4 regions of the Mesorhizobium sp. XAP4 genome follow, and region 1 is predicted to be linked to each of the others. Evidence: predicted binding sites of a transcription regulator. Region 1 holds the regulator's gene; each other region holds the start of a gene.
The links. Region 1 encodes PhoB, which activates phosphate uptake and scavenging genes when phosphate is short. Its sites were predicted from a motif close to TGTCATNNANCTGTCAT; they were not measured.
Positions count from the first base shown of each region.

Region 2: a site for PhoB is predicted at 2,755-2,771, ahead of P3C39_RS19655 (ceramide glucosyltransferase). Genes of this name have one in related genera too.
Region 3: a site for PhoB is predicted at 2,910-2,926, ahead of P3C39_RS04305 (esterase-like activity of phytase family protein). Genes of this name have one in related genera too.
Region 4: a site for PhoB is predicted at 1,959-1,975, ahead of P3C39_RS17020 (LTA synthase family protein). Genes of this name have one in related genera too.

Region 1 covers NZ_JARIXW010000005.1:289,510-294,481, forward strand. The annotation lists gene pstB (phosphate ABC transporter ATP-binding protein PstB) at 1-486, shown strand, start outside; gene phoU (phosphate signaling complex protein PhoU) at 513-1,220, shown strand; gene phoB (phosphate regulon transcriptional regulator PhoB) at 1,237-1,926, shown strand; gene P3C39_RS22810 (ROK family protein) at 1,943-3,190, opposite strand; gene xylF (D-xylose ABC transporter substrate-binding protein) at 3,460-4,500, shown strand; gene P3C39_RS22820 (sugar ABC transporter permease) at 4,643-4,972, shown strand, end outside.
Region 2 covers NZ_JARIXW010000004.1:430,488-435,459, reverse strand. The annotation lists gene P3C39_RS19665 (2'-deoxycytidine 5'-triphosphate deaminase) at 1-90, opposite strand, end outside; SAM riboswitch at 165-242, shown strand; gene P3C39_RS19660 (O-succinylhomoserine sulfhydrylase) at 300-1,487, shown strand; gene P3C39_RS19655 (ceramide glucosyltransferase) at 1,495-2,646, opposite strand; gene apaG (Co2+/Mg2+ efflux protein ApaG) at 2,880-3,272, shown strand; gene P3C39_RS19645 (Hsp33 family molecular chaperone) at 3,320-4,327, opposite strand; gene argF (ornithine carbamoyltransferase) at 4,462-4,972, opposite strand, start outside.
Region 3 covers NZ_JARIXW010000001.1:853,945-858,916, forward strand. The annotation lists gene P3C39_RS04300 (MATE family efflux transporter) at 1-1,140, opposite strand, end outside; gene P3C39_RS04305 (esterase-like activity of phytase family protein) at 1,316-2,794, opposite strand; gene P3C39_RS04310 (FAD-dependent oxidoreductase) at 3,038-4,972, shown strand, end outside.
Region 4 covers NZ_JARIXW010000003.1:739,550-744,521, forward strand. The annotation lists gene P3C39_RS17020 (LTA synthase family protein) at 1-1,920, opposite strand, end outside; gene fabD (ACP S-malonyltransferase) at 2,198-3,139, shown strand; gene fabG (3-oxoacyl-[acyl-carrier-protein] reductase) at 3,199-3,936, shown strand; gene P3C39_RS17035 (acyl carrier protein) at 4,148-4,384, shown strand; gene fabF (beta-ketoacyl-ACP synthase II) at 4,419-4,972, shown strand, end outside.

The sequences.
Region 1 (4,972 bases):
CAGAAACCCAATCCGTTCCCCAAGTCGATCTACGAGAACGTCGCCTATGGGCCGCGCATCCACGGATTGGCCAAGCGCAAGGCCGACATGGATCAGATCGTCGAGTCCAGCCTGAAGAAGGCGGCGATCTGGAACGAGGTCAAGGACCGTTTGCAGGAACCTGGCACGGGTCTTTCCGGTGGCCAGCAGCAGCGCCTGTGCATTGCACGCGCCATCGCCGTGTCACCCGAGGTGATCCTGATGGACGAACCGTGTTCGGCGCTCGACCCGATCGCCACCGCTCGCGTCGAGGAACTTATCGACGAACTGCGTCAGAACTATACGATCGTCATCGTCACCCATTCGATGCAGCAGGCAGCGCGCGTGTCGCAGCGCACCGCGATGTTCCATCTTGGCTATCTGGTCGAGGAGGGCGCCACCGACAAGATGTTCACCACCCCCGACGACAAACGCACCCAGGACTACATCACCGGCCGGTTCGGCTGATCTCTGGCATATGAGGGACGAAGATCATGGGTGAACATACCGTCGCATCTTTCGATGAGGATCTGGAGCAGATCAGCCAGCTGATCCGCGACATGGGCGATCTCGCCCGCTCGATGGTCGGTGGCTCGACCAGGGCTTTGCTCAATTCGGACAATGCGCTGGCGCAGCGGGTGGTTTCCGACGACGCCATCATGGATGCACGCCAGCGCGAGCTGGACGATCGTGCTATCACGCTGATCGCCAAGCGCCAGCCAATGGCCAACGATCTGCGTGCGGTAGTCGGTTCGATCCGCATGGCCGGCGACCTCGAGCGCATCGGTGACCTTGCCAAGAACATCGCCAAGCGCGTCGGCACTGTCGGGCTGAGCGTCACGCCGCACGACCTTTCGCATTCGATCGACGCGATGGCGCAGCTGGTGCTGATCCAGGTGCAGGGGGTCGTCGACGAGTATGCCGCCGCTGACGCGGCAGCGCTTGCCACGCTCAGAAACAATGATGAACGCATCGACGTCAAATACACATCGGTGTTCCGCGAACTTCTGACCTACATGATGGAAGATCCGCGCAACATCACGGCGTGCACGCACCTGTTGTTTTGCGCCAAGAACCTCGAGCGGATCGGCGACCACGTGACCAACATCGCCGAAAATGCCTATTATGTTTTGACCGGCACGCAGTTGCCAGCCAACCGTCCGAAGCAGGACGAGACGGCAATGTCCGCGCCAGCGGCATGACAGGGGTGACCAGCCGATGATCGCGCCACGCATCATGGTGGTGGAGGATGAGGAGCCGCTAGGCGTGCTGCTCCGCTACAATCTCGAATCCGAAGGTTACCAGGTCGAGGTGGTGACGCGCGGCGACGAGGCCGAAATCCGGCTGCAGGAGAACGTTCCAGACCTTCTGGTGCTCGACTGGATGGTGCCTGCGGTTTCCGGTATCGAACTCTGCCGCCGGCTAAGGATGCGTCCCGAGACCGAGCGGCTGCCGATCATCATGCTGACCGCGCGAGGCGAGGAAAGCGACCGCGTGCGCGGCCTCTCGACCGGTGCCGACGACTATCTGGTCAAGCCTTTCTCGACGCCGGAGTTCATGGCCAGGGTCAAGGCGCTGCTGCGCCGGGCCAAGCCGGAAGTGCTGTCCAGCGTGCTGAAGGTCGGCGATATCGTGCTCGATCGCGAATCGCACCGTGTCTATCGCAAGAAGAGCGAGATCCGGCTCGGGCCGACGGAATTCCGCCTGCTTGAATTCATGATGCGCCATCCAGGCCGCGTGTTCTCGCGCAGCCAACTGCTCGACAATGTCTGGGGCGAGACGATCTACATCGACGAACGCACGGTCGATGTGCATGTCGGCCGGCTGCGCAAGGCGGTCAACAACGGCCGTATGCCCGATGTCATCCGCACCATCCGTGGGGCGGGTTACGCCATTCGCGAGGACTGAACTCCCTCGTTTGAACTCACGCCACGTTCTTGCCGCCGAGACCGGATCTCGCCTGCACGCCCGGCGCAAAAATCTCCTGATCGACGAAGATCAGCGCCCGCATGGCGCAGCCTTCGCGGATCAGCGGCAGTTCGTTCGGCTCGGTGTCGAAGGAAATCGACTTGGAATGCTGGCCGCCGGCGGTCTGGGCAATCGCTTGCCGCAATGCCGGCTCGATCAGGTCGAAGGCGGCGGCGCTGACGCCGACCATGGCGACCGGCGCCGGATCGATCAGCGCAAACAGGCTGCCGAGGCCGTAGCCGAGCGCTTCGCCGGCCTTGCGATAGGCTTCCCGTTCGGGCCCGTCCCTCTCGCGGGCGGCGGCAGCCAGGGCGCGCATGTCGACGTCGCTGACATCGGCGACGGGTTCTGCATCCTCGCCCATCTGCCGCGCGTTGCGCCAGATGGCATAATTGCCGGCATAGGCTTCGACGCAGCCGCGCCGTCCGCAGCGACACAGCGCCCCGTTCGGCCGATGAATCATGTGGCCGAATTCGCCGCCCGAGGAATGGGTGCCGGTGAACAATTCGCCCTTCAGCACCAGCCCCATGCCGATGCCGTGCGACAAAAGGATAGCGATGAAATCGTCGCGGTAACGATCGGGATCGCGCCAGCGCAGCGCCACCGCCATCATGTTGCAGTCGTTCTCCATAATGGCGGGGACGCCGAACTCCTCTTCGAATATGTCGGCGAAGGCGATGTCGGTGTGCGGCGTGATCGGCGACCACAGCATGGCGCGGGCACGGGTGTCCGTGATGCCCTGGACGGCCAGCGCGATACGAGCGATGCTGCGCACGTCCAGGTCGGGATCTTCCAGGCGGCGCCGCACGATTGCCGTGCACTCACCGATCAGCGAGTCGCGCGACATCGTCAGCGTGTCGAGCCGGCGCTGTTCCTCGGATATTACCTGGCCGGCATAGTCGATGACGGCGACCGAGAGGAAGTTCAGCGACAGCACCACGGTCATTACCGCGGCCGCTTCCGGATTGAGGCTGAGGCCGACCTGCGGACGGCCGCGTTTGAGCGAGCCGGCCTCGCTCGGCTTGCTTTCGGTCAGGATGCCTTCGACGATCAGGTCGGATGAGATCGCCGAGATCGTCGAATGGCTGAGGCTTGTGGTTGCGGCGATCTCGGTGCGCGACGGCTGTCCGGCGCGGCGCACCGCGGCGATCACCATCGCGCGGTTGCGGCGGCGCAAATCGTCGTGGCGGATTCCGACCGACATGCTCTTTCATATCCTCCCGGTCGCCGCGGTTCTTCCTGCCCTGGAACGCTGTCGGTGACGCGGTCAAATACTGGCAGAAGCCGCGCGCCGTGTCATTTATTTATTCCGAGGCCCGAAAAAAATTCGAAACGACATCAAAATCCATCAGAATCGATGTTGACAGCGTTCGGGCGTTGGCCCAGTATTTTTTCGAGGCTCGAAAAAATAGGGCCTTTGTGCCGGCCTTCGGGCCAGTTTGGTCGCGCCATACGCGGCGCAGGGAGGATAATATGAAAAGATTCACAGCCGCCATCCTGGCGGGTGCCGCCATGTCGCTGACGCTCGCGTCTGTCGCGCAGGCGAAGGACAAAGTCGTCGGCGTTTCGTGGTCCAACTTCCAGGAGGAACGCTGGAAGACCGACGAGGCCGCCATGAAGACGGCGATCGAGGCCGCCGGCGACAAGTACATCTCCGCCGATGCGCAGTCCAATCCCGGCAAGCAGCTTACGGACGTCGAAAGCCTGATCTCGCAGGGCGCCAATTCCCTGATCATCCTGGCGCAGGATGCTTCGGCCATCGGCCCGGCCGTGCAGAAAGCCCTGGACGAAGGCATTCCGGTCGTCGGCTATGACCGGTTGATCGAGAACAAGGATGTTTTCTATCTGACCTTCGACAACAAGGAAGTCGGCCGCATGCAGGCCCGCGAAGTGTTCAAGGTCAAGCCGGAAGGCAACTACGTCTTCATCAAGGGCTCCGGTGCCGATCCCAATGCCGACTTCCTGTTCTCGGGCTCGATGGAAGTGCTCAAGGAAGCCATCGACAGCGGCAAGATCAAGAATGTCGGCGAAGCCTACACGGATGGCTGGCTGCCCGCCAACGCCCAGAAGAACATGGAACAGTTCCTGACCGCCAACGACAACAAGGTCGACGCGGTGGTCGCGGCCAATGACGGCACTGCCGGTGGCGTCGTCGCGGCGCTGACGGCTCAAGGCTTGGCCGGCACCGTGCCGGTCTCGGGGCAGGACGGCGACCACGCCGCGCTGAACCGCATCGCCCTGGGCACGCAAACCGTGTCGGTGTGGAAGGACGCGCGCGAGCTCGGCAAGAATGCCGCCGAGATCGCCTCGCAACTGGCCGACGGCAAGAAGACGAGCGACATCGCCGGCGCCAAGGACTTCACGACGCCGGGCGGCAACACCGTCAAGTCGCTGTTCCTGACTCCGGTTGCCATCACCAAGGACAATCTCAACGTCGTCATCGACGCTGGCTGGATCAAGAAGGACGAAGTCTGCGCGGGTGTCGCTGCCGGCACCGTCGCGGCCTGTAACTGATCCGGACCACTTCGAAATATCTGAACGCCGCGGCCCAAAAGCCGCGGCGTTTTCTCAAAGAATTGTGTTTCCGCATCATGCGGATAGCTTCTAGGCTGGGCTCCGGCATGCGCGTCAGACGGCCAGCCGGTGGGAGGAAATCATGACCGACACGACGTCCAACCCGCAGGCCGATACGGCGCGCGCGTCGGAACTCGGCGCCGTCGCCCGGTTCCTGAAGGCGACCGAGATCGACACCCGGATGCTCGGCATGATCGGCGCGCTGCTGGTCATCTGGATTGGGCTGCATGTCATTTCAAGCCTGCGCCTCGGCGTCAATCCGCTCGATTTCGACAGCCGCACCTTTCTCACGCCGCGCAATCTGTGGAACCTGTCGGTGCAGACATCCGCGGTCGCCATCATGGCCTGCGGCATGGTGCTGGTCATCGTCATGCGCAACATCGACCTGTCGGTCGGTTCCGCCGAGGGCCTG
Region 2 (4,972 bases), on a different contig from region 1:
GTCGGTGTCGAGCGCACGCGCCGACTTCAGCGCGCCGGACTGGAGCAGCGCCGATATGTCCTGGTCGGGAAGAATGCCTGTCTGCCGCAAGGCTCCACTCCTGCTTGGTACAAACCTCTTAATGAAGCCGGCAATTGACGCAAGCGCGGTGCGGGTCTAAAGGGTCGTTATCCCGTGGTGATTTGGCCGGTCGGCTTGCAGCCACGTTAAACAAGTCGCTAAAGGACCGTCGGGCCGCAAGGCCGTATGGACCGGTTGCGACTTTCGCGGCCGGTTTTTTTGTGTCTGGAAGAAAAGCGATGAGCACCAAGAAGCGCAACTGGAAGCCTCAGACGGCACTCGTGCACAGCGGAACGCTGCGTTCCGGTTTCGGCGAAACGTCAGAAGCGATCTATCTCACCCAAGGCTATGTCTACGAAACGGCGCAAGCCGCCGAAGCCCGTTTCAAGGGCGAAGAGCCGGGTTTCATCTATTCGCGCTACGCCAATCCGACCGTCGACATGTTCGAGAAGCGCATGTGCGCGCTGGAAGGTGCGGAAGACGCGCGCGCCACCGCGTCGGGCATGGCCGCGGTGACGGCCGCCCTTCTGTGCAGCGCCAAGGCCGGCGACCATATCGTGGCGGCGCGTGCGCTGTTCGGCTCCTGCCGCTGGGTGGTCGAGACGCTGGCGCCGAGATACGGCATCGAGGCGACGCTGGTCGACGGCACCGACATCGCCAACTGGGAAAAGGCGGTCAAGCCGAACACCAAGCTGTTCTTCCTGGAAAGCCCGACCAATCCGACGCTGGAAGTGGTCGATATCGCCGCTGTCGCTTCGCTTGCCAATTCGATCGGCGCCAGGCTGATCGTCGACAATGTCTTCGCCACGCCCCTACAGCAGAAGCCCTTGCAGCTCGGCGCCCATATCATCGTCTATTCGGCGACCAAGCACATAGACGGCCAGGGGCGCTGCCTCGGCGGCGTCATCCTGTCGGACAAGAAGTGGATCGACGAGAACCTGCACGATTATTTCCGCCATACCGGCCCAAGCCTTTCGCCTTTCAACGCCTGGACGCTGCTGAAGGGCCTGGAAACGCTGCCGCTGCGCGTACGCCAGCAGACGGAAAGTGCCGGCCGGATCGCGGATTTTCTGGCCGAACGGCCGGAAATCGCGCGCGTCATCTATCCCGGCCGCGCCGACCATCCGCAGGCCGACATCGTCAAGAAGCAGATGTCGGGCGGCTCGACGCTGATCTGCCTGGACGTCAAGGGCGGCAAGCAGGCGGCCTTCGCCTTGCAGAACGCGCTCGACATCGTCCTGATCTCCAACAATCTCGGTGACGCCAAGAGCCTGATCACCCACCCGGCGACGACGACGCACAAGAATCTCAGCGACGAGGCGCGCGCCGAGCTCGGCATCGGGCCGGGCACGCTCAGGCTGTCGGTTGGCCTGGAGGATGCCGACGATCTGCTCGAGGACATCGCGCAGGCGCTGAAGGCCAGGTAGGAGGCCTTCAGGCGCCGGACGGCGTCTCTTCCAGCTCGGCCGTCTTGGTGCCGATGGTCATTGCATTGCCGCGCCAGTCGACGGCGCCGCCGAGCCAGCCGCGCGCCCACATCGCCGGCAGGATCAGGTCGCGCGCCATGATCGCGGCGACCATGCGTGGCGACAGGTACCAGCCCTTGGACCAGGCCAGGGCGCACTCCGGAAGGTAGAAGGCCGCCAGCACGGCAAGGGCGGTTGCCCAGAGGCTGAAGCCGGCGCTTGCCGCTGCAATCAGCGCAAGCACCAGCGGCACCACGGCGCCGGTCAGGATTTCGGGTGCGAAGAACAGCGGGAAAGTGACGCGGCGCAGGCGCGCCCAACGGGCCTGACGCGACCAGATGTCGTCAAACGAGCGCCGGCCAAGCGGCTGCTCGAAGGGGGCGGCGACGAGATTGACGCGCAGGCCGAGACTGTTCACCAGCTTGGTCGCAGCGGCATCCTCGGCGATCTCGGCGGCCAGCGCGCGGATGCCGCCATTGGCGTCGAGCATCGGCTTGTTCCAGAGCATGCTCTTGCCCTGGGCAAAGCCGAGGCCGAGCGCCTCGCCGGCATACTGCCAGCGCGCCTGCAGCGTGTTGAGGAAAGCGCATTCGACCTCGGCCCAGAAGCCGGCCGGCCGCGAGCCGATCGGCGTCGAGCAGACAAGGCCGGTGCCGGGCCGCCAGGCAGCCATCAGGTGCTGGATGTAGTCCCTCGGCATCAGCACGTTGGAATCGGCCAGGACGACCCAGTCGTGCCGCGCCGCTTCCCAGCCCTTGACGCAATTGTTGAGTTTCGGATTGGCGCTGATGCGGCCGTCGCCGACAAGCAGCCGGGCCGGCACTTTCGGAAACCGGACGATCGTCCTGTTTATCAATTTGACCACCGGATCGTCGGCATGGGCGACGCAGAAAATCAGCTCATAGCGCGGCCAGTCGAGCGAGAAGGCGCGCTCCAGCGTCTCCTGCGTGAACGGCTCGACGCCGCGCGACGGCACGACGATCGACATCGGCCGCGGCTTGCCGGCCGGCGGCGCAATGGTGCGACGCCGTCTCAGACGCGACGCGGCGAGCACGACGCTGGCGAGATTCGAGAGGATGAGGACAGTTGAAAGCGTGGCGGCTATGAGAGTGAGTTGCATCGAGATCCGGTCACTCCAGGAAAACCGGTCCGCAAGATGGCCGGTTTCAACAGTTCAGCAGAGCGCCCGAGTCGCGCGTCACCAGTCCGCGCACACCACCATTGTCATATGTCACTTAAATGACATTCTTTGTCGGCACCTGCCCGCGAGGCCGGCCAGAGGAGGCTTCGATCGGTTGACCTAACCGCACGGAGCGCCGAAAGTTCCGCTGGAACCGTTTTTTGGAGCCGCTTATGTATAGCGCCGTCACGCGCAACATCGAAGTGCAGGTCAGGCCGTTCTATCTGGAGGACCGTTCGGATCCCTCTGAGAACCGCTATGTCTGGGGCTATCAGATAACGATCGACAATCAGTCGGACGATTTCGTGCAGCTTCTGTCGCGCTATTGGCACATCACCGACGGCACCGGCCGGGTCGAGGAAGTGCGCGGCCCCGGCGTGGTCGGCGACCAGCCCGAACTCAATCCCGGCGACAGCTACCAGTACACATCCGGTTGCCCGCTCTCGACACCGTCCGGCATCATGGTCGGGCATTACACGATGCGCAACAAGCGGGGCGAGACGTTCGACATCGCCATTCCGGCGTTTTCGCTGGACTTGCCGGGGACGCGGCGGACGGTGAATTGATTTCGCCTCACCGGCCGCGGAGCGACCGGTGAGGCGTGGTTTCTACTCTACTGGGCCGCGAATTCCGCCGGGTCGAAATCATATTGCTTCGAACAGAATTCGCAGGCGACGTGGATGCCGCCGTCTTCGGTGCTGTCCTTGATCTCCTGGGCGGAAAAACCCTCGAGGATGCCGCGGATCTTGTCCCTGGAGCACGAGCACTGGTCGGCGACCGGAACGCCGCCGAAGACGCGCACGCCATGCTCGTGGAACAGCCTGTAGAGCAGCCGCTCGGCGCCGATCGTCGGGTCGATCAGTTCGGTCGGCTCGATGGTGCCGAGCAGAGCCAGCAACTCCTGCCAGGAATTGTCGACCGGATCGTGGATCTCCTCACGCGGATCGCCATCGCCGCCCGGCAGGTCCGGGACGCGCATGCGCTCGGGCGACTGCGGCAGGAACTGCGCCAGGATACCGCCGGCGCGCCATTGCTCGCGGGCGCCGCCGGGACCGGGCGTCAAAAGCTTGGCCACCGACAGCCTGATATCCGTCGGGATCTGCTCCGACTGACGGAAATAGGTGCGTGCCGCGTCTTCCAGGGTCTCGCCATCGAGCTGGACGATACCCTGATAGCGTTGCGTATGGGCGCCCTGGTCGATGGTCAGCGCCAGCACGCCACTGCCGAGCAGCGTCTGCTGGGAGGTTTCGCCCGCCGCGACCAGCGCTTCCAGCCGGTCGGCATCGAAACGCGCATAGGCGCGCAGCGCCGAGGGCGTGGAAAAATCCGCAACCAGCATGTCGACGGGTCCGTCGGTGCGGGTCTGCAGGATGAACTTGCCCTCGAACTTCAGCGAAGTGCCGAGCAGCACGGTCAGCACACAGGCCTCCGCCAGCAGGCGGGCGACCGGCTCGGGATAATCGTGGCGGCTGAGGATGGCGTCCAGCATCGGCCCGAGTTGGACCGTGCGGCCGCGCACGTCGAGAGGGCCGACCTCGAACGGCACGACGTGATCGTCGCCGGCATAGCCGAATTCGCCGAGTTTGGGGTGATGTTCAGTCACTTGATAGGTTTCCAACATGACAAAGCTCCAGGGCGCGGCGATGCCGCCCTCCGGGGCGCATGCGTCGAAACGCGCTTGATTTGCGTGATGCGGCGCAAATAGGCATCACACGCCCGCAGATCAAGCTCCCAGGGATCAAGCGCCCAGACACTTCAAGCGCCTAGACACCAGGCAAGCACGGCCTTCTGGGCATGGAGCCGGTTCTCGGCTTCGTCGAAGACCACCGAATGCGGTCCGTCGATAACCTCGTCTGTCACTTCCTCGCCGCGATGCGCCGGCAGGCAATGCATGAACAGCGCGTCCGGCTTGGCTCTCGCCATCAGCTTGGCATTGACCTGGTAGGGCGAGAACACATTGTGGCCGCGGGCGCGATGCTCCTGGCCCATCGACACCCAGCAATCGGTGACGATGCAGTCGGCCTGGTCGACGGCTTCCTCGGGCGAGCGGGTGAAGTGCAGCTTGCCGCCATGCGCCTGCGACCAATCGATATGCTTCTGCGCCGGCTCGCTGCCTTCGGGAACGGCGACGTTGAGGTTGAAGCGGAACCGGGCCGAGGCCTCGAGCAGGGAATGCAGCACATTGTTGCCGTCGCCGGTCCAGGCGATGGTCTTGCCGGCTACCGGACCGCGATGTTCCTCGAAGGTCATGATATCGGCCATCAGC
Region 3 (4,972 bases), on a different contig from region 1:
GCCGAACAGGATGAACGACCACGAGGCGACATTGTTGATGTGGACGGCGATGTCGATCGCCGCGCTGTCGCGGCTCAGGAACAGGCTCAGCACCGAACGGTCGAAAACCGACAGCACGGCAACCAGTGCGCCGGTCAGGACGAGGTTGAAGCCGACGCCTGAGGCGGCGATGCGGCCGATCCGGTCCCAGCGCCCGGCGCCGACATTCTGTGCCGCCATCGAGGACACCGCGGCGCCGATGGCGAGCGCCGGCATCTGGATGTAGGTCCACAGCTGGGCGGCGATGCCGTAGGCGGCGGCGACCTGTGAGCCGTAGGAATTGACGATGCCCATCACCGTCAGTGCCGCCGCCGAAATGACGATCATCTGCAGGCCCATCGGCACGCCCTTGAAGACGACGATGCGCAGCAAGGTGGGATCGGGCCGCAGCAGAGCGAGGTTGGCGCCGGCCAGCCGCAGCGGATGCTTGCGCACATAGAGCACGATCAGGATGGCGATCACGCTAACCGTCTGGCCGATCAGCGTGGACGTGGCGGAGCCCGCGATGCCGAGTTCGGGAAACGGTCCGATGCCGGCGATGAGCAATGGGTTGAGCACGATGTCGAGGACGACGGCCAGCGCCATGAAGAAGAAGGGGGTGCGTGAATCGCCGGCACCGCGCAGCACGGTCATGACGAAGGACAGAAGGTTCATCATCGGCACGGCGACGAAGATGATGCGCAGATAGGAGCGCGCCAGCGGCAAGGCGTCGGCCGGTGTGCCGAGCGTGTTGAGAATGGCGTCAACCCAGATCCAGCCGCAGACCGCGAAGACAACCGAGACGAGGAAGAAGAACGTCGCGCTGGTGCCGACAATGCGGCGCGCCTCGGGCAGGTCGCGGGCACCGACCGACTGGGCCACCAGGATGGTGGCCGCCATGCCGATGCCGAACACAGTGCCGAGGATCAGGAACAGGACGAGGTTGGCGTTAGAGGTGGCGGTCAGCGCCGATTCGCCGAGAAAACGGCCGACCCAGACGGCGTTGATCGAGCCGTTGAGCGACTGCAGCACGTTGGAGCCGAGCACCGGCAGGGCGAACAGCAGAAGCGTGCGCGGGATCGGGCCGCTGGTCAGGTCGCCGGTGCGCCGGCGCGCGGGCATTTTTTCGTCCATGGCGGGCAACTCGGCGGATGGTGATTTGGATCCAGTCCACGATGATATCGCAGGCGGGACCGAGATGCACCCTTGCGAACGCGCGGCTGAAAGGCCGCTGCCCCGTTCATGCCTGCCGCGAGCCCAGCGGGCGCGCCAAGCGCGCCCGCCCGTGCAGTGGCCGTTACTTCCCGGCGAGACCCGGCAGCGTGACCTGATAGACCAGGAACATGGTGTCGACATCGGCGCCGTCTTCCGCCTTGTAGGGTGCGCCGACCTGAAAACCGTCCTGGGCGAGGAAGTCGTTGTCGTTGGCGACGAACAGGAAGTAGTCGTCGGGCAGCTTCGGATCGAGAACGCTGACCACCGACATCGCCTCCCACTTCTCCGACAGGTTGTTCTTGTCGTTCGGCGCGCCATTGTGCAGGCCGAAGCGGCCGAGTTCGCCCTTGTCGTTGATGTCGATGAACGGCGTCAGCTTGGCCGGCATCACCGACGGGTCGAGCACGCCCTTGGGCGCCAGCGGCTTGTCGGCGGCATCGAAGGCGCCGCCGGCGATGTCGGTCGCGGCCGAGACGTCGACGACGAAGATCTGGCGCACCAGCGAGGTGTCGCCCTTCAGCCCCTGGCCGTTGCCGCTGTCGCGCGCCAGCATCAGGAAGGTCTTGTCGGAGAGCGCCACGATCTCGCTCTGCGCGGCGATCTTGGTCTTGCCCTTGGCATCCTTGAACACCGGCAACGGCACGACATACTCATGCGCCAGTTTGAGGTGGGCGAGGTCGGACGCGTCATAGACCAGCGCACGCGTGTTCTGGCGCGTCGCGGGCGAATCGCCGCCATCCTGCCGGGGCGCCGATTGCAGCACCGCGATCAGGAACTTGCCGTCCGGCGTCATCGCCATTCCCTCCAGGCCCTGGTTGTTCTGGCGGCCGGTCTCGGGGTCCTTCGGATCGGGCTCGGCGGCACCGGGTCCCGGATTGTCCGAGGCGAAGTTCGGCGTGCCGTGGCGCATCGGCACGAAGGCGGCCGATGGCTGGGTTGCCGACAGCAGATGCCCGTCGGCGGAAAACCGATAGATGTTCGGGCCGTATTCGTCGGAGATGAACATCGAACCATCGGGCAGCCGCACGATCGCCTCGTTGTCGAGCGCCAGCTTGCCATTGTCGGCTTGCGGCAGGATCGGCATGTCGCCGCTTGCCGCGCGCACGCCGTTGAGCGGGTCGAGGCCTGTGGCATCAGCCCCCTTGTCGTCGGTGAGAAGCATGGTGTCGGCGAGCGTTGCCTTGACGCCCGTCTGCTCCTGGCCGGCAGCAGGTGCCGCGCCCGGTGCGACCGGAGCAAATTCGATGGCGATCGTGTTGAGGCGCGGCCGGTAGTCGGTGGTGCCGACGACATTGTAGCCACGGTCCGGCAACAGCCAGAGCGAACCCCTGTAGCCGGCGGTGTCATGCGTCCAGCCTGATGCGTCGATCGCCATGCCGGAACCCGAGCCGAAGGTCTCGCCGAACTTGTCGCGCTGAGCGGCCGGGATGCGGCCGACGCCGACCAGCCCCTTGTTGACGAGGCCGCCGACGGTCGCGGTGCTGTCGGCGAGCGCCGGCGCCAAGGCGGTGAACAAGGCCAGCGCGACGCCAAGCGACGCGGGTCGATACAGGTGCTTCATGGATAATCCTCTTTGTGACGGATGTGCCGGAGCGGCCGCGGGACGAAAAACTGAAAGAGGTGCGACATCGATGATGCTGCGCAAGCCTCCCCGAAATGCGGTCTACGGCGCGAACATGATGCTTGCGTGACAGCGCGCAGTGCATGCCGGCGGTCGACGAAAAACGATGCGCGCGCCGGCACTGGACACTTATGTCTAGTAGATATATGCTCCAGTCTTCGGACCAACCGTGGAGGGGAAGCCTTGAAGTCGCACTACCGCGCAGTCGTCATCGGAGGTGGCGTGGTCGGAGCCTCGGTGCTCTATCACCTGACGCGGTTCGGCTGGAGCGATGTGGCGCTGATCGAGCGCGCAGAACTGACGGCCGGTTCGACCTGGCACGCGGCGGCAGGCTTCCATGCGCTCAACGCCGATCCCAACGTGGCGGCGCTGCAGGACTACACCATCAATCTCTACCGGGAGATCGAGGCCGAATCCGGCTGGGATATCGGCCTGCACATGACGGGCGGCGTCAACATCGCCAGCGATCCCGCGCGCTGGGAGTGGCTGAAATCAGCCTGGGCCGTGTTCCAGTCGGTCGGCATCGAGACCGCGCGCCTGGTCACGCCCGACGAGATCAAGGCGATCTGCCCGATCGTCGACGTCACCGGCGTGCTAGGCGGCCTGCATGATTCCAACGAGGGTCACCTCGACCCGTACGGTACCACGCATGCCTATGCGGGTGCTGCGAAGAAGCGCGGCGCCGACATCATCTTGCGCAACCGGGTCGTCGAGCTGAAAGCACGTGCCGACGGGCGCTGGGACGTCATCACCGAGCAGGGCACCATCATCGCCGAGCATGTCGTCAATGCCGGCGGGCTGTGGGCGAAGCAGCTCGGCCGCATGGCCGGCGTCGACCTGCCGGTGACGCCGATGGAGCACCACTATTTCATCACCGATGACATTCCGGAGATCGCAGCACTTGACACGGAAATCGGCATCGCCGTCGATCTCGACGGCTTTTCATACCTGCGGCAGGAGCGCAAGGGTGTGCTGCTTGGCGTCTATGAGCAGAACCCAAAGCACTGGAACATGGACGGAGCGCCGTGGGACTACGGCATAGAGCTGATCCCGGAAGACATCGACCGCATCAGCCCGGAACTCGCCAAGGCGCATGAGCGCTTCCCTTGCCTGGCGACGGCCGGTATCCGCAAATGGGTCAACGGCGCCTTCACCTTCACGCCGGACGGCAATCCGATTGTCGGGCCGGTGCGCGGCCTGAAGAACTACTGGGTTGCCTGCGGCGTCATGGCCGGTTTCAGCCAGGGCGGCGGCGTCGGCAAGTCGCTGGCCGAATGGATGATTTTCGGCGAACCGCAGGCCGACATCTTCGGCATGGATATCGCTCGCTACGGTGCCTTCGCCGCCAACCGCGAATATCTCAGGCAGACGACGCGCCAGTTCTATTCGCGCCGCTTCGTCATGACCTTTCCCAATGAACGGCTGCCCGCCGGCCGGCCGCTGAAACGCCCCGGCGCCTATGACGGCATGAGCGCGGCGGGATGCGAATGGACGGCTTCCTGGGGGCTGGAAATCCCGGCCTATTTCGCGCCGATGGGATTTGCCGAGAGCACGACGCTGCGGCGCTCCAACGCCTTCGACATCGTCGGCGAGGAGGCGCTGCAGGTGCGGCGCGCCGCCGGCCTCGTCGATATCTCGGCCTATGCGCGCTATGCGGTGTCGGGGCTGGGTGCGGAGGCGTGGCTCGACCGGCTGCTCGCCTGCCGATTGCCGAAGCCGGGGCGGGCCGGCCTGGCGCCGATGCTCGGCCATGACGGACGGCTGAAGGGCGACCTCACCGTCTTCAACTGGGGCGGCGGCTCTTATTGGCTGATGGGCTCCTACTATCTCCGGGAATTCCACATGCGCTGGTTCGAGAGCCATGCGGCGGAGGGCGTCACCATCGCCGACCTCTCCGACACGATGAGCGGCTTCCTGCTCACGGGGCCGAATGCGCGGGAGATTCTGGAGCGCACGACGCATCAGGATGTTTCCGGCGCAGCATTGCCGTTCATGGCCTGTGGCGCATTCGACATCGGTATGGTGCAGGCACGTGTGGCGCGGCTGTCGATCGCGGGCGAACTCGGCTTCGAAATCAGTTGCCCCGTGACCATGCACGCCACCCTGCGCGACACGCTG
Region 4 (4,972 bases), on a different contig from region 1:
CGCGGCGACAATCTTGTCGACCGTTTCGGGGAAGAAGTCGGGCGCTGCGTGGCGTTTGCCGAACATCATATCGTACTGCAGCAGGCGGAAATCGCGGATCGCCGGATCGATCTCCTTCTGCCGCGCCCAATCGGGCGTGGCCTCGCCAGCCGGCGTCAGCAGCAAATTGCGGTCGACGACACGGTAGTGTTCGCTCATCTCGCCCAGGAAGCCGGTGTAGTAGGGATGGCTGATGCCGGCCGTCTTCAGGATATGATAGGGCAGGAAGGCCGGGCTGACAGCGCCCATGTGCTCAGCCGGCCCGGTGCGGTTCGACCAGATGACCAGCGGCGTCTCATGATGCTCGAGGGCAGCCTCGGGCGACGCTTCCTTGCGCGGCGCGACATTGTCCTTCAGGAAGCCGGTTTCGACATAGACCGGCCCGAGCGGCGGCAGATGGTCGCCGAAGAAGGCGATCACGGTTGGGCGGGAGCGTGTCTTTGCCCATTCGACGAGGCGTTCGAGACCGCGATCGGCATCGGCTGAGCCTTCGGCGTAGCTGAGCAGCGATTCGCGCGCCCACTGGCTGATCGGCGCCTGCACCCTGTGCGTGGGACTGTAATAGCGGTTCGGTTCGTAGGGACCGTGGTTTTGCAGGCTGACCGCAAAGAAGAATACCGGCTCTTCGCTGGCGTCGGCCTCGCTGATGATCTCGTCGGTCATCGCGGCATCCGATGCCAGTGGCCCGCGCTTTTGCATTGGCGGCAGCGTCTCTTCCGACTTGAAATCGTTGAAGCCGAAATCGGCGTAGACCGCGCCACGGTTCCAGAACCAGTTGGTGCCCGGATGGATGGCGCGCGCCCGATAACCCTGGCTCTTGAGGAAGGTTGCCAGCGACGGCGTCGGCGTGCGCACATATTGCTGGTAGGGGATGCTGCCGGCCGGCAGGAACGCGTTGGAGAAGCCGGTCAGCGCCTCGAACTCGATATTGGCGGTCATGCCGCCGAACTCCGGCGAGAACATCGAGCCGGAGCGCAGCGCCCGCACATTGGGGATCGGATCGGGCGTGATGGTGACGCCGGGCAGCTTGGTCGGGTCCCAGAAGGACTCGCTCATGACGATGATGATGTCAGGCTTCTCGGCCGGCACCGAGGCGGTCACATCGGGCCTGGCGATCGCCGCGATCGCCTTGTCGGAATAGCCCGGCGGCGCAGAGACATGCGCCATCGGCACATTGAGCGCAAAGGCCAGCGCAAAACCGTTGGAGGCATAGTTTTCCTTCTGGTCCCACATGATCGGGATGATCTGCAACCGGTCCCTGGTCCAGGAGAACGTGGCATAGTCCATGATCGAAACGAAGAAGGCGAGCAGCGGCACTGCCAGCGTCAGCCGCGCAAGGCGTCCCTTGCGGCTGAGTGCGGGAACCTTGCGGCGCCACATCCGCCAGCCATAGACGAGCAGCGACAGGCCGGCGACGATGCCGACGACCATGGCGAGCGCGGTCATCGGCCGGTCGCGCACCAAAAGCGGCAACAGCGCAAAGATCTGGCGGGCATAGAGGAAATCGGTCGGATAGAGCGGATCGCCGAGATAATGCGACTTCTGGTGGCCGACGAAGGCAAGCGATAGCGTCAGCGGCGCGACGATCATCAGGCTCTGATGGCTGCGGCCCAGCACCGCATCGAGGCCGATCAGGATCAGCGCGAACACGACGATGGTGGTCCAGCCCGGCTTGAGCGGCTGCAGGAAGAAGGAGACCGTGCCGGCAAAGTCGCCGCGCACGATCAGTTCGATGGCAAACACCAGGACGGCGGCGATCGCCAGGCTGATCAGCCCATAGCGCACGACCGGCCATCTCCTGCCCGGCAGATAGCCGGTGGAGGGGTCGTCTTCCAGGAACTGTGGCGCGGCCTTGCCGGCGCGTTTGTAACTCTTTGCCACTTTAACTTCCCCACCCAGCGACAAGCACGTCACTCGATTGTCATGGAATTGTCACGCAAAGCTAGCGCCTGTGGCCAAAATAAGAAGAGCCAGCAAACGAATCGTGAGCGGTTTTCATCAGGAGTGATCGCCAAAAAGCCTTTCGGAACAGGCACTCGGCGGATGAAGCTGCCGTCGAGCAGGGTCGAACCGGGCTTGACTTGGCGGCCTGCCTTGCGTCACAGGCAAGAAAAACTCGTCTATCAGGCAAGCAAAACCAGCCCTTGGGAGCCCGCGCATGGCCGTTGCATTCACCTTTCCTGGACAAGGCAGCCAGGCAGTCGGCATGGGCAAGGATCTCGCCGAGGCCTGTCCCGAGGCGCGCAGAATTTTCCAGGAAGTCGACGACGCGCTCGGCGAAAACCTGTCGAAGCTGATCTGGGAAGGGCCGGAAGAGACGTTGATGCTGACCGCCAACGCGCAGCCGGCGCTGATGGCGGTGTCGCTGGCCGCGATCCGGGCGCTGGAATCGCGCGGCTTCTCGCTGAAAGGCAAGATCGCCTATGTCGCCGGTCATTCGCTGGGCGAATATTCGGCGCTCGCGGCCGCTGGCTTCGTTTCGGTTGCCGATGCCGCCAGGCTGCTGCGCATCCGCGGCAATGCCATGCAGGCGGCGGTGCCGGCCGGCGAGGGCGCCATGGCGGCGATCATCGGATTGGAACAGGCCGATGTCGAAGCAGCCTGCGCCGAGGCTGCCAAAGGCTCCGTCTGCCAGATCGCCAACGACAATGGCGGCGGCCAACTGGTCATTTCCGGCGCCAGGGCCGCGGTCGAACTGGCGGCGAAACTGTGCACTGAGAAAGGCGCCAAGCGCGCACTGATGCTGCAGGTGTCCGCGCCCTTCCATTCGGCGCTGATGGCGCCGGCCGCGAACGTCATGCGCGACGCACTCGCCGGTGTGACAAAGAATGCGCCGGTCGTTCCCGTCCTCTCCAATGTCACGGTCAGCCCGACCAGCGATCCGGACGAGATCGCCCGCCGCCTGGTCGAGCAGATAACCGGCCGCGTACGCTGGCGCGAGACCGTGGAGTGGTTCGGCGCAAATGGCGTCACCACGCTTTATGAGATTGGCGCCGGCAAGGTGCTTTCGGGATTGGCGCGGCGCATCAACCGCGACATCGCCACTGCGTCGGTCGGCTCGGCGGCTGAGGTCGAGGCGACGCTAGCAGCGCTTGCATAAAGCCCCATTTGATCCCATTCCCTGCAAAGGGGTGTTCTCTTCTCAATCAGGAGACAAAAATGTTCGAATTGACTGGCCGCAAGGCGCTCGTCACCGGCGCATCGGGAGGCATCGGCGAGGCGATCGCCCGGATGCTGCATGCGCAAGGCGCGATCGTCGGCCTGCATGGCACCCGCATCGAGAAATTGGACGCGCTGGCTAGCGAGCTTGGCGACCGGGTCAAGCTGTTCCCGGCCAATTTGTCCAACCGTGACGACGTCAAGGCGCTCGGCCAGAAAGCCGAGGCCGATCTCGAAGGCGTCGACATCCTGGTCAACAACGCCGGCATCACCAAGGACGGGCTGTTCGTGCGCATGTCGGATGCCGATTGGGACAGCGTGATCGAGGTCAATCTGACCGCCGTTTTCCGGCTCACCCGCGAACTCACCCATCCGATGATGCGCCGCCGCCATGGCCGCATCATCAACATCACCTCGGTGGTCGGCGTGACCGGCAACCCCGGCCAGACCAATTACTGCGCCTCCAAGGCCGGCATGATCGGCTTCTCCAAGTCGCTGGCGCAGGAGATCGCCACCCGCAACATCACCGTTAACTGCGTTGCACCAGGCTTCATCGAATCGGCAATGACCGACAAGCTCAACGACAAGCAGAAAGAGGCGATCATGGCGGCGATCCCGACGCGGCGCATGGGCACCAGCGTCGAAGTCGCGTCCGCCGTCGCTTATCTCGCCTCCAACGAAGCCGCCTACGTCACCGGCCAGACCATCCACGTAAATGGCGGCATGGCTATGATTTGAACGAGGTTCTGCAGCAACGCCGGCGGGTTGTGTAAAGAGACCATTTCGGCTTGGACCTCAGCTATTTTTCGTGTAATGCGACCCGCAACCCGGCGGTTCGGGCAAAAATCGGTCCGTAGTCGTTGCGTTTCCGGCAGGACCATCTTTCAGCTTGATTAGCGGCATTCTGCCCGCTAACGAAGACAGACAAACAAAAGACGAGGATGCCCAAATGAGTGACACCGCAGAGCGCGTCAAGAAGATCGTCATCGAGCACCTTGGCGTCGATGCCGACAAAGTGACGGAGCAGGCGAGCTTCATCGATGATCTGGGCGCCGACAGCCTCGACACGGTCGAACTCGTCATGGCGTTCGAAGAAGAATTCGGCGTCGAGATCCCCGACGACGCGGCCGAGACCATCCTGACCGTCGGCGATGCCGTGAAGTACATCGACAAGGCTTCGGCCTGACGCTTTCTGCAGTCATCACCGGGGAGGACCTGCGATGAGGCGTGTCGTCGTCACGGGCCTTGGCTTGCTGTCGCCGTTCGGCATGGGCTTCGAGCACAGCTGGAAGGAGCTTCTGACCGGCCGCAGCGCTGCCAAGCGCATCACCGAGTTCGAGGTGGAGGACCTTGCTTGCAAGATCGCCCACGTCATTCCGCGTGGTGACGGCAGCAATGCCACCTTCAATCCCGAGGCCGTGCTCGAGCCGAAGGAATTGCGCAAGATCGGCGACTTCATCCTGTACGGGATTGCCGCCGCCGACGAGGCGCTGAAGGATTCCGGCTGGGAACCCAAGACGCATGAAGAGCAATGCGCCACCGGCGTCCTGATCGGCTCCGGCATCGGCGGCATCGAGGGCATCGCCGAGAACGCGATGGTTCTCAAGGAGCGCGGCCCGCGCCGCATCAGCCCCTTCTTCATCCCGGGCCAGATCATCAATCTCGTCTCCGGGCAGGTTTCGATCCGGCACGGGCTGAAAGGCCCGAACCATGCCGTCGTCACGGCCTGTTCGACCGGCGCGCACGCCATTGGCGATGCTGCCCGGCTGATCAT